DNA from 4 places in the Alteromonas sp. M12 genome. Region 3 is predicted to be linked to each of the others. Evidence: predicted binding sites of a transcription regulator. Region 3 holds the regulator's gene; each other region holds the start of a gene.

Region 1 (3,251 bases), 2.4 Mb from region 3:
AAATACTGTGTTTTTAACACCCTAACAAAGGCAGATGTTTAATTTTATGGTATTTAAGAGTGAGTGCTATGCAATGGTATAGCTCAGTTTCAGGCAATTCGAGCGCCAATGGCAACAAAATTGCTCGATTGCCAACAAACTGCAAGCGTCTGCAGTACAGTTCTTTAAAGGTTTCTATTAACTTAGTTTGGCAGTTAACATAAATGAAGATATTGTTTGGATCTTTAGGCTTCCAATCCATTCTTAGGGTACTACCGGTTTTGCTAAGGTAGCTCGGTTCTCCCCACTTCAACGTCTCTTCGAGGTATTTTACTTCGGGGGTATTAGTTGCCACACGTAAAATTAGGTCGCGTAAACATAACAACTGGTTGCGTGGTTTTTGTGGGTAACTATTGATTCGGTTTAGCACCGACTGCCCTTGCGTAAAGACCATATTGCTCCTGTACTCAGGTTAATTACCCACAAAAATGCAAATCAATTTCGCCACTTATGGTCGCTAAACTTGATTGTTTTTGTCGCCTATACTGAAGGTTTTAACCATTCCATTGCGTCTTCAGGATTGTCAAAGTACTTTACTTCACCGGAAATAAACCAAGTGCCAATCTTCGCCGCATACTGTTGCCATTTTTTACTGCCATAAATAGCGATTTTGTTGAATTCATTGTTGTACTTTAAACCAATTTTGAAATCATCCCAAGCCGCCCTTAAATCCCAGCCTTCTAGTTCAGTTGCATCTATGAAGGCGTTAACTTTCGGATCTTTCACTTGGGTTAGCGCAGAGTCAATAAGTGGTGTGATAATTTCGTAATCTTCGTGAGTTAACTTTCCAACAATTTGCATGGATAGGAAAAAATTCTGTTCTACTCGTTCAATACCAATAGATAAGCCGTGTTTTTTTACTTTCATCATACTAATTCCTTATGCTCAGATTAGATTCAAATGCAGTCTCGTATTGCTGACTGTATGATCAAATTATACTCGCTATAAGGAATACATTGCGGCTTTCATGAAAGTTTTCAAACCCATAACTTGATTGAAATCAAAAGAAACGAATTTAATTTTCGTCAACTTTTTAGATTCATCGAGTCAGTGCTACTGTAAGCTCAAAATTAACCTTCTTGTGATTGGATTGACGATGCTAGCCAGAGCAAAATCTGGATTACACAAAAAACTTATAAAGGAGGATCCACTCGTTCAGAAACAGAAGTGTTGACTCGATACCATCCGGCAATTGAATAGCGATCACGTTGCGCTGGCAAAACTTCATGGGGAAAATCTTCACTTAAGAAAACCACTATGGTTCCCATCAACGGAACAACTTTAATCCCTTCAATGTCGTTATCGTCGGTAAACAGGACTAACTCACCACCGTCATCGATTGCCCAACCAGAATTAAGGTATGTCACTATTGATAACACACGCTGGGCTTCGCCTTTAAACGCATCATAATGACGTTTGTAATACATTCCGGGGGCATAATGCGCAAAGTGACTTTCAAACGAAAACAAGCCAAGAAACAATCGGCTATTTAAATAGCGTTGTAGCTGGGCGGTCCAATTTAACCACTCAACTTCCTCTGGTGATTTTCCGGTGATCCAACAAATTTCGTCGGTTCTGACAAATTCATTTTTCAGGTAATCATTTCCTCGGCCAATGCCAGCAGCCTTAAAACGTTGCTCGTCCATTTTCAGCTGATATTGGCTCATGGAAGTGCAAAGCGCACTTGGTAACGCAACAGGTTTAATGCTGTACCCTTGGTGATATAAATCATCAGCAATAGCCGCAAACAAGGTTTCGTCAAAACCACTGTTATCACTTTTCAGAACCAAAGATTGGATGGCGCTCACGTTTGTTACCTTACAAAAGCCTAATTAATTTAAATTGAAAGAAAATGGATGATTATCTGGAGATGTAAAATGCAAAAAAACGCCAATTAACGCTTAAAATCTGTGCAATACTCGCCAGGGTGGCGAGTATACGACCATTTGAACATTTTACTAAGTTTATTATTTATCTAAAACGTAATTACCGCTTACGCACCAATTATAAGCCTGTAACGACATAGCAGTAGCGCGTTTTTTTATAGGGTTTAGAGTAGGTTTTAAGAACAATTAGCCACTACCGAGCGCGCCTCTTGCCAAGCAGTGTCGGCATCAAAATCTTCAATAAGACCATTGCTGTGTTTTTGTTCTGTAAACGAGCCTATGCCATGTTGGATCATGTAAGTGGGTATATAGGTAGGCTTCCCTAGTTTTTTCAGATGTTTACAAGTAGCAGAATTATTCGATGTTTTCTGCATTATGTAAGTTAATAGTTCATTCAAGGTTTGTTGTTCTTGGTCGCCAAAGGAATTCATTCTCAATACCATAATTGCTTGGTGGCCAGAACGATCTGCAACTCTGCGAGTATCAAAATAACCATAGCTCATAGCCACTAAATATAGATCTGACGCCTTATCAAATTCATCCTGTTCAATGCACTCTGTTAAACCTAAAAATAGATCGGCAGGCGTGTGCGACGAATTTACATCATCAATGCCCACGCAACCTAGCGCAGTGGATGATTGCAAATTACCTTGCGCTTCATAATTCACGGTTTGGGTTGGAGAGGTTGGCTGACAAGCTGCCAAACATAATAACAATACACATGTGGCTAGTCTTTTAATTTTCATGCACGACTTCTTTTAAAATGAATATTAGATGATCTCAGAATACCAGAGTGACAATTAGCTACTAGTCACCAACATGTCACTAAAAAGTGCCAAGCAGAAACCAACTACAGCTCCTAGTGGAGGGGCCCAGTGTTTAGCCAAACGTGATTGTGGTCCAATATCTTGAAAAATAATATACAAAATTCCACCTGAGGCAAACAACATAATTGCGCCTAAAACTGCTTCATAATCTGATAAAAAAACGTAACCGATAATCCCAGCAATAGGCCCCAATGGAATTAATGCACTCATGGTTAAAAGTGTTTTAGAAGATTTGTTGCCGTTGTTATGGTTAATTTCTCGGTAGCTATTAAAACCTTCAGGCAAATTTTGTAAACCAATGAACAATGCTAACAAAGGTGCCACTGGGGAACCCAGCGCAACTAAACCGCCTAGTGCAATTGCTTCGGGAATATAATCCAACATCATTCCCAGTAACTGCGGTGAATCATGCTTTTTCAAGCCGAGTCGCTTTTCAACAATAAAAAAAGCCACTCCGCCGAGTAACACAATCGGGATAGAGAACATAGAATGGCCCATA
Region 2 (3,251 bases), 1.7 Mb from region 3:
TCTAAGTCGACAAAGGTTGGGCCATCTCGCCATAGAATATTGCCAGGATGACAGTCGCCGTGCAGACGAATGGATGAATTCGGTTTATACAAGCTTGCCGCTAATTCAGTAACTTGTTCTAAAATCGTAAAAAAAGCCGTATGCAAACTGCTGGGGATAAGTTCGGTTTTATGCAAGGTTGCGTTTGCATCAAGCAAATGCTCTTGAATACTAAAAGTAGGGCGGAAACTAAACGGCTGGCCTTTAGATACTTGATGGATGCGACCGATAAACCGTCCCATCCATTCAAGCTGATCTAGATTATCGACTTCAAATTGTCTGCCACCAACCGATGGGAAGATGGCAAAGTAAAAACCCTGATAACTATGTAATGATTCATTATTGGTGCGTAAAGGTGCAACCACAGGAATTTCATGATCATGCAGTTCTTGTGCGAAGTCATGTTCCTCCTGAATTTGCTCGCGACTCCAGCGCTGTGGTCGGTAAAACTTAGCCACATATCGACGCTTATCATCGCAAATAAATTGATAAACCCTGTTTTCATAACTGTTCAGTGCCAACAAGCCCGAATCTACTAGGTATCCTCGGGATTCAATGGCATCCAGTATTGTATCAGGACCAAGTTGCGCAAAATCAAAGGTAGTCGCAATTGAGTCACTCATCGATATATGAACTTACTAGTTTCACTCATTTGAACAGGATCGTCACTGTCTGTTGAGGTCACCTTAAACTGAAATTCAGTCACGGTTTCATTTAACGCATAGGGATCGATTGCGATGCTAATAGGTAAGTTCAACACTTCCCCGCCAGCAACAGTCACCTGAGTTGGACCGATATATTTATTGCCTTCTAAGCCAACCACATCAATTTTATAGGTGTGCTCAGCTTGGGATTTATTCAGTACTTTTAAGGTATAAACATTTTCAATTAGACCATCATTTGTTTCTCTGAATAACGAATTTCGGTCTCTGATAATGTCTACTTCTAGTGGTACCCGTGCAATAATTTCATAGGCCAAAAGAGAGGTCATGATAAACAGTACTATGGCATAACCAATCAATTTGGGACGGAATATCTTAGTTTTACCGCCGGCCAATTCATGTTCTGACGTAAAGCTAATGAGTCCTTTGGGATAATTCATTTTTTCCATTACCCCATTACACGCGTCTACACAGGCACCGCAGTTAATACATTCGTATTGCAAACCATTGCGGATATCTATACCTGTTGGGCACACTTGAACACACAAGTTGCAATCGATACAGTCACCAATGCCTTTTTGTTTAATCTCTTCGTGACTGGTTTTTCTGGAACGAGGTCCTCGTTTTTCGCCTCGAGTTGGATTATACGCAACGGTAAAGGTATCTTTATCAAACATTGCTGATTGAAATCTGGCGTAGGGGCATATGTGAGTACACATAATTTCACGCATCCAGCCAGCATTACCGTATGTGCAAACCGTAAAGAAAATGACTGAAAAGCCCGCCCAAAAACTAACGTCAAAGGTAAAGAAATCAATAAATAACTGGTTAATCGGCGTGAAATAACCGACAAAGGTCAATGCTGTTAACAAGGCCACCGACACCCAAGCGAAGTGTTTCAGCGCCTTTCGCCAGAATTTGTCGAAATCCATTTCACGCTGGTCTAATTTAATCCGCTTGTTTCTAGCACCTTCTATTTTTTCTTCAAACCAAATATAAATGAAAGTCCAAGTGGTTTGTGGACACATAAAGCCACACCAAACTCGTCCGGCAAAGGTGGTTACAAAGAATAATGCGAAGGCACCAATAATAAGGATCCAAGCCAATAAGGTTAAATCTTGAGGCCAAAGAGTCAGACCAAATATATTAAAGCGCTGAGCTCCAATATCAAATAGTACCGCTTGATGTGAGTTAAATTGAATCCACGGGATGAGCGCAAAAATGCCAAGAAATATTAAGCCAAAAAAACGTCGAAAGGTTTCTAGTGTGCCTTCAACAGCGCGGACATATATTCGACTTCGTGGGGTGTACGCGTTTTCGTGTTGACTGGCTTCTGGTTGGTGAACTTTTACAGCGGATATATCTTTGATTGGAATGCGTTCACTCATTCATCTTTCCTTTACGGGACTGCTAGAAACTCCGGCGAATTCGAAATTTCTATAGGTTAGTAATTAATCCCCCTATTATCGCACAGACTGCTCGCTAGTTGTTAATCTGGATCAATGAATTAACTGGTTTTTTTATCGATTCAACCCTATTTAGGTCGCACCCCGTTAAGAACAATAGACTGAATGTTATTTAAGGTCGACGCAAAAAATTCCGGGTCATCTAAATTTTGACCGGTTACAGCCTCCACTTGCACACGGAAATCAGCATAGTGTTGGGTTGTTGCCCAAATACTGAAAATTAAATGATAGGGATCGATTGGCGCCAGTTTACCGGCTTCAATCCAACCTGAAATAACTTGAACTTTGGCTTCAACAATTGCCCTCAGTGGTGATTCGAGTTGATTGAACAAAAGCGGAGCACCTTGCACTACTTCCATACAAAATAAACGAGATTCCTTGGGGTTGTCGCGAGATAAAGCTAATTTTACTTCGATATAATTCGAAATGGCTTCGATGGGATCTTGCTCTGAATTAAACCCCTGTAGTGGCATTAACCAAACGTCTAATAATTGCTGAATTACCTCTACATAAAGCTGTTCTTTACTAGCAAAATAGTAGAGTAAGTTTGTTTTCGATACTTTGGCTAAGTCTGCGATCTGTTCAACACTTGTGCCGTGCACACCATTACTCGAAAACAAGTCGAGGGCCGCTTGCATTATCACTTTTCGTTTATTGCGTTTTGCTTCAGTACGCTTACTTTGCGTTTTGGGGCTTGAGACACGTTTCGACTTTTTTTGTGTTTTTTTCACTAATGTTGAACTCATATGTCTACTTATATCCCATTTTAGTTTATTCCCTGTCCTTTATGTTTTAACCAAGATTGAGAAATTAAGCAATCCCAAGAGTTTGTAATTTTTAATAATTAGCCTAATTGGAGTTCTTATGTTTAGCTCTTTGTGCAGCTTCTAAACTGCAAGCTGGTGGAATGATAGATGCCAAATGACAGTTTTTTTGTTTATGGCTAACATAGGTGTAGAGTATAAAACTGACGAGTTTAGTCAGCGTTTATTTTAACCCCTCAATCACCATTTGAATGGATGTTAAATAGAAGCTTAATGTGAAGTGCCTTTAACCCAACCCATTTTTGGAATTTAAAAACATG
Region 3 (3,251 bases):
CGTTAAGTTCAATTATTGTGGTCGCAAACTCTATTCGTTTACTACGTTAACCAGCGCTAATAGGAAATTAAAGTGAGTATCATTTATGTGCTAATCCCCATCGCTATTGTGCTAGTACTGTTAGCCATAGGGATCTTTTTTTGGGCGGTCAAATCCAATCAGTTTGAAGATTTAGAGCGTCAAGGATACAACATTCTATTCGATGATGACGTGGATAAAAAAGTACAAGTAAAAAAGCCAAAAACTAACGACAAATGAACGACTTAAGCTGGTTTTCTGCAATATTAATCGGACTTGCTGGAAGTGTGCATTGCGCTGGGATGTGCGGTGGAATTGTGACCTCATTTACCTTTGCATTACCAAAGAATAAGTCACAATGGCCGTATTTAATTGCCTATAATTCAGGCCGCATTTTATCTTATAGTTTCGCTGGCGCAATCGCTGGGCTGTTGGGTCAGATCGTCACCACAAAATCCTTTATCAATCCTCAAGCACTGACTCTTTTTGGCGGAGTATTTATGGTTCTGCTTGGATTATATGTGGGACAGTGGTCAAAACTACTGGTTAAAGTAGAAAAAGTTGGCGCTATTTTTTGGCGTATAATTAGTCCCATATCAAAGCGTTTCATTCCCTTTAAACACCCAATCTATGCTGTACCCTATGGCCTAATCTGGGGCTGGTTGCCCTGTGGATTGGTTTATTCGACGTTAACATGGAGTGTTTCCACCGGCAGTGCGGTACAAGGTGCTATCACCATGTTTTGCTTTGGCTTGGGAACTTTGCCCATCATGTTAGCAATGGGAGCCAGCGCCAGCCAAATAAGAGGATGGTTGACCCAACCAGTGGTAAAACGAAGCGTTGCAGTCTTATTATGCTTATTTGGCTTGATTTTATGTTACCAAGGGATTCATAATTGGTAACTAATGAATTAATTGGAATTAACTAATGTCAGATCCGAACAAGTTCAGTATTCGCTGTCAAAACTGCAGTTTTAATCACCTATGTATACCGGTGGCTCTGAATCAGACTGAAATGGAGAGTTTGGACGAAATCATAGAACGCAAGCGCCCTTTGCATAAAAATGATCAATTAACTATTCCTGGGCAAAAATTTACGTCGCTGTTTGCAGTAAGAACGGGCTCATTTAAATCTTACATAACCTCTCCCGATGGCGAACAACAAATTACAGGGTTTCATTTTCCCGGTGATATTGTCGGCTTTGATGGACTATTTTCTGAAAAATATCAAAGTTATAATCAAGCGATGGAAACCTCCATGGTTTGTGAGTTACCTTACGACAAGTTAGATATTATGAGCGCACAACTTCCTACACTGCGCAAAGAAATGCTTAAAATTATGAGCACAGAAATAAACCAAGATCACAGTCTCATGATGTTATTAAACAAGCGCACAGCAGAAGAACGTCTTGCCCACTTCCTAATTAATCTATCAGATCGTTTTCGCTCTCGCGGTTTTTCTGAATTAGAATTTAATTTAACCATGACCCGAAACGAAATTGGTAATCACCTTGGTTTAACTGTTGAAACCGTGAGTCGTTTACTCACCCGTTTTCAAAAAGAAAATATCATCAAAGTTGATGGGAAATTTATACAAATTCTCAATTTGGCGGTACTTAGAGAGAAACTTGGTGAACACGTTTTAAATAAACAAGCCTGCGGTTAAGTCTTTTAATTTAAATTGATTCAGGTCAAAACAATTAGTCTGTTAATTGGCAAACTAGCTAAAGTAGCCATACACTTAATATACGTAGTGTAAACGTTTGAAGGGAATTAATTTATGTCCGTATTTAACAAAATACTAGCTGTTGTAGACCCAACTTCAGAAGATCAAAAAGCGTTTAGAAGAGCGCTTTTATTGGCAGAAAAAACCGGCGCTAGTATTACCGCGTTTCTCTCCATATATGATTTCTCTTATGAAATGACCACTATGCTCACCGTGGATGAAAGAGAAACGATGCGCCAAGCTGTGGTGGATGACAAAACCGATTGGCTTGCCAATATAGTTGAACCCCTAGCGGCTAACTCATCTATTTCAGTAGATATAAAAGTGGTCTGGCATAATCGGCCATATGAAAGTGTATTGTTCGAAGTGATTGATCACAGCTATGATTTAATCGTCAAAGGAACCCACGAGCATGACACCCTAAAGTCAGTGATATTCACCCCGACTGATTGGCATATCCTACGTAAATCACCGGTTCCAGTTTTACTTGTTAAAGAACATGATTGGCCTATTAATGGCAATATTTTAGCTGCGGTAGATGTGGGCAGTGAAGATGAAGAACATCATAGCTTAAACAAGTTAATCACTAAAACCGCTGGATTGATGGCTGATTTACTGGAAGGACATGTAAACTTGGTTAATTCTTACCCAGGTACACCGGTTAATATTGCCATCGAAATACCAGAGTTCGATCCGGTTGGCTATACAGAGTCAGTTAAACAACACCACGCCAAATGTATGCTTGAGCACGCTCAAGAATTCAATATCCCACAAGAAAATCAGCATCTTAGTGAAGGTTTGCCTGAGGATGTCATTCCTTCAGTGGCAAAAGCTATCGACGCAGAGTTAGTGGTTATCGGTACTGTAGGTCGCACCGGTATTACAGCCGCCCTTATCGGTAACACGGCTGAACATACAATAGATTCACTCAATTGTGACGTTTTAGCAATTAAACCAGAAGGCTTTGAGTGTCCTCTTAAACATTAACCTTACATAACCTTGTGATTCTTAGAAAATGACTGCAAACATTTAAATTTAGGGTGTTTATGTCCTTTATGAGGACAGGTATAATCCGCGCTGATAGCAATGTTTTTCTAGGAATAAGATGAGTAAGGTCGAGTCTCTGTCTGAGAGTAAAAAATACAGTTTTAATAAACTTCAAAAGCGCCTAAGACGAAATGTAGGCAAAGCAATTGCCGATTTTAATATGATCGAAGATGGCGATAAGGTAATGGTCTGCCTGTCTGGCGGAAAAGACAGTTACACCATGCTTGATATTTTAATGTTTCTGCAAAAGATTGCGCCAATTAAATTTGAAATTATTGCGGTTAATTTAGATCAGAAACAACCAGGCTTCCCCGCTGAGATACTGCCTAACTACTTACAAGAATTGCAAGTTCCATTTGAAATCGTCACGGAAGACACCTATTCGATTGTAAAAGATAAAATTCCAGAGGGAAAAACAACTTGTTCACTATGCTCTAGATTACGCAGAGGGATACTTTACA
Region 4 (3,251 bases), 280 kb from region 3:
CTGATAAAGCAAGTGCAATAATGCGTGGCCTGTACGGTCAGCCGCTGCAGCTGTACGAGCGCCTTGCTCACCGCCGAAGTTTTGAGATTGACCACCGAAAGGACGTTGATAAATGCGACCGTCTTCAAAACGAGAAAATGGCAAACCCATATTTTCCATTTCAATGATCGCTTCAGGACCAGTCTTACACATATATTCGATAGCGTCTTGGTCACCGATATAATCAGAACCTTTAACCGTATCGTACATGTGCCATTCCCAGTTATCTTCATGGGCGTTTCCTAAGGCTACAGTGATTCCGCCTTGGGCAGACACTGTATGTGAACGTGTTGGAAACACTTTTGAAAGTAACGCACAGGACTTGCCTGATTGAGAAATTTGTAAAGCTGCTCGCATTCCAGCGCCGCCAGCTCCTACTACTACTGCATCGAACTCATGAACCGGAATACTCACTTCACACCCCACAAAACAAATAAACCAACTGCAACATAAACAAAAGCAATAATGTTAAGTACATATTGTAACGTTGCTCTTAAACCTGGAGCCTTGACATAATCGGTTAAAACTTGCCATAGACCAATTCTTACATGGTACATAATTGCGACTAGCGTAATGAAAGTGAAAACTTTCATAAATATGCTAGAGAACAAATCTCTCCATACTTCAAAAGTCACCACAGGAGTGGCGATAAAGAAATATGTCATGTAAAAAGAAAATAAGGTAATGATAAGTGCCGTAGCACGCAGAGTAACAAAATCTTGCACTCCATTACGTTTCAAACTCGCTTGTTCCGTTACCACAATATCACTCCTATAACGATAGTCACTAACACCCACAAACCAATAGTGGCTTGTGCGCTTAAATTACCTGACTGAATTTCTTCCCAATGACCCATGTCCATAATCACGTGACGGATACCGCCAAGGATATGATAGGTCAATGCGGATAAAGTACCGATAGCCACGAATTTACCAAGGGGCCCTGCCATAACTTCTTGCACTGTATTAAACCCATCAAGGGAAGATACAGATACAGCCCAAGCCCAGATTACGAAAATCAGAGCGAAGAACATTGCGACACCGGTTGCCCGATGTAAAATAGAAACTATAGCTGAAGGGGGAAAACTTATCGTATTGAGTTGCAGATTGACTGGTCTTTGTTTTTTCACTTTATGTGCCTGTAATCATTGTTGAGGTTTGACGCATTTATTTAAAGTTATTTTATTGTATAGTGCATAAACGAAAACTGAGTTGAACAAGTTCAACTGTTAACACTTTGTTAATTAACTATTAAACCTTTAACAACTAAGCGTTTTTTTTCATTTAGTGGCACAAAGTATATCCAGCGTTGAGCTTAATTACAATTTTTGTTCTAGATAAAAAAACTGTTTATTCAAAGTTTTCGATATTAATAGGTATTCTGAATACATTATGAGAATAAATATTAAACATTCATGTATTAAAATTGACTTGCAGCAACTTTCTAAGTACAAATAGCACACTTTTTTTCATGGCTGTTATTATTTAAGATATTTATAACAGTTTAAGAACTTAGTCTAAGGAGAACATCTTATGGCAGAAACTAAAGCCATTTTAAAGGTAGGCGACAAAGAGGTAGAACTTCCGGTACTTTCGGGAACTGCTGGGAACGACGTAATAGATGTTCGAGCTTTAGGCTCTAGCGGTTACTTCACTTTTGACCCTGGTTTTATGGCTACTGGTTCTTGCGAATCATCCATCACGTTTATTGATGGAGCTAAAGGCGTATTGCTTCATAGAGGTTATTCAATCGAAGAGCTTGCCAGAGACGCTGATTATATTGAAGTTTGTTATATGTTGTTACACGACAAAACGCCAACTTCAGAAGAATATGCTGATTTCAAAAACACTATTACACGTCACACATTGGTTCACGATCAATTAACAAATTTCTTTAGAGGTTTCCGCAGAGACGCGCATCCTATGGCCATGTTATGTGGAACAGTAGGCGCACTTTCTAGCTTCTATCATGATGATTTAGATATTTCAGATCCTGAACAACGTCTTCGTAGTGCATATCGCTTAATCGCTAAAATGCCTACTTTAGTAGCCATGTGTTACAAATATAATGTTGGTCAACCCTTTGTTTATCCTCGAAATGATCTAAGTTATGCAGAAAACTTCTTAAACATGATGTTTTCTGTACCAGCTGAAGATTACAAAATCAGCCCTGCTGTTGCTAAAGCTATGGATCGTATCTTTACGCTGCATGCTGACCACGAGCAAAATGCATCGACTTCTACAGTAAGACTTGCAGGTTCTTCAGGTGCTAACCCATATGCGTGTATCGCAGCTGGTGTTGCATCTTTATGGGGACCAGCTCACGGTGGAGCTAATGAAGCTTGCTTAAACATGCTGCAAGAAATAGGCAGTGTTGACCGTATTCCAGAGTTTATCGACCGCGCTAAAGACAAGAATGACCCTTTCAGACTAATGGGATTCGGGCACCGTGTTTATAAAAACCACGATCCTCGTGCAACTGTTATGCGTGAAAGCTGTCACGAAGTGCTAGAAGAAATGAATATCGATGATCCTTTGCTAAATGTAGCTATGGAACTTGAAAAAATCGCCTTGAGCGACCCCTATTTCGCAGAGAAGAAACTTTTCCCGAATGTGGATTTTTATTCAGGTATCATTCTTAAAGCAATTGGCATTCCTACTAACATGTTTACTTGTATATTCGCATTAGCAAGAACTGTTGGTTGGGTTTCTCATTGGCATGAAATGCTTAGTCAACCTGGACAAAAAATTGGGCGTCCTCGTCAGCTTTATACTGGTGAGAACTTAAGAAAATACACCCCAATTAAAAAATAACTTTTAGTTATGTTCAAAAATAGCGCCTTTTTTGGCGCTATTTTTTTGTAAACTGAACAATCAATAAACAACTAAACAGGCATTAACTATAAATTTACACAATGTTGCCTAAATGTTTAATGATTGACAGTTTAAATAATCGATTGTTTTTTGAAAAACGATTGAACTAGCTAAGTTAAATTTACGTAAACATCGAATAAAACGAGTATAAGTGATAAAAAATGCTTAAATACCACGCCAAAATATTAGGGTACGCAGGCCTAATTCCATTTATCATGTTGCCTTTTTTCATTCTATGGGAAACCGTTTCTTACTTTGAAGGGGTCGGTTTCTTCATTCAATACTCCGCTATAATACTGTCGTTTTTAGGTGGGGTGTTATGGTTTGACGGAATTAATA

What was found. Region 3 encodes FNR, which switches genes on or off when oxygen is low (the NO sensors DNR and NnrR bind a similar motif). Its sites were predicted from a motif close to TTGATCTAGATCAA; they were not measured.
Region 1: VUI23_RS21070 (STAS/SEC14 domain-containing protein) is a predicted target of FNR. The motif match lies at 1,030-1,043, and genes of this name have one in related genera.
Region 2: ccoG (cytochrome c oxidase accessory protein CcoG) is a predicted target of FNR. The motif match lies at 2,191-2,204, and genes of this name have one in related genera.
Region 4: gltA (citrate synthase) is a predicted target of FNR. The motif match lies at 1,367-1,380, and genes of this name have one in related genera.

The regions. Positions count from the first base shown of each region.
Region 1 is NZ_CP144164.1:4,901,197-4,904,447, forward strand. Features, by position in the region: gene VUI23_RS21065 (DUF1801 domain-containing protein) at 14-433, opposite strand; gene VUI23_RS21070 (STAS/SEC14 domain-containing protein) at 520-906, opposite strand; gene VUI23_RS21075 (2OG-Fe(II) oxygenase) at 1,173-1,847, opposite strand; gene VUI23_RS21080 (hypothetical protein) at 2,102-2,671, opposite strand; gene VUI23_RS21085 (divalent cation transporter) at 2,726-3,251, opposite strand, start outside.
Region 2 is NZ_CP144164.1:871,629-874,879, forward strand. Features, by position in the region: gene VUI23_RS03670 (serine/threonine protein kinase) at 1-662, opposite strand, end outside; gene ccoG (cytochrome c oxidase accessory protein CcoG) at 659-2,089, opposite strand; gene rutR (HTH-type transcriptional regulator RutR) at 2,236-2,913, opposite strand; gene VUI23_RS03685 (malonic semialdehyde reductase) at 3,249-3,251, shown strand, end outside.
Region 3 is NZ_CP144164.1:2,537,638-2,540,888, forward strand. Features, by position in the region: gene VUI23_RS10805 (heavy metal translocating P-type ATPase) at 1-50, shown strand, start outside; gene ccoS (cbb3-type cytochrome oxidase assembly protein CcoS) at 73-258, shown strand; gene VUI23_RS10815 (sulfite exporter TauE/SafE family protein) at 255-920, shown strand; gene fnr (fumarate/nitrate reduction transcriptional regulator Fnr) at 946-1,683, shown strand; gene uspE (universal stress protein UspE) at 1,798-2,730, shown strand; gene ttcA (tRNA 2-thiocytidine(32) synthetase TtcA) at 2,867-3,251, shown strand, end outside.
Region 4 is NZ_CP144164.1:2,253,842-2,257,092, reverse strand. Features, by position in the region: gene sdhA (succinate dehydrogenase flavoprotein subunit) at 1-453, opposite strand, end outside; gene sdhD (succinate dehydrogenase, hydrophobic membrane anchor protein) at 450-800, opposite strand; gene sdhC (succinate dehydrogenase, cytochrome b556 subunit) at 794-1,168, opposite strand; gene gltA (citrate synthase) at 1,572-2,852, shown strand; gene VUI23_RS09645 (DUF3429 domain-containing protein) at 3,074-3,251, shown strand, end outside.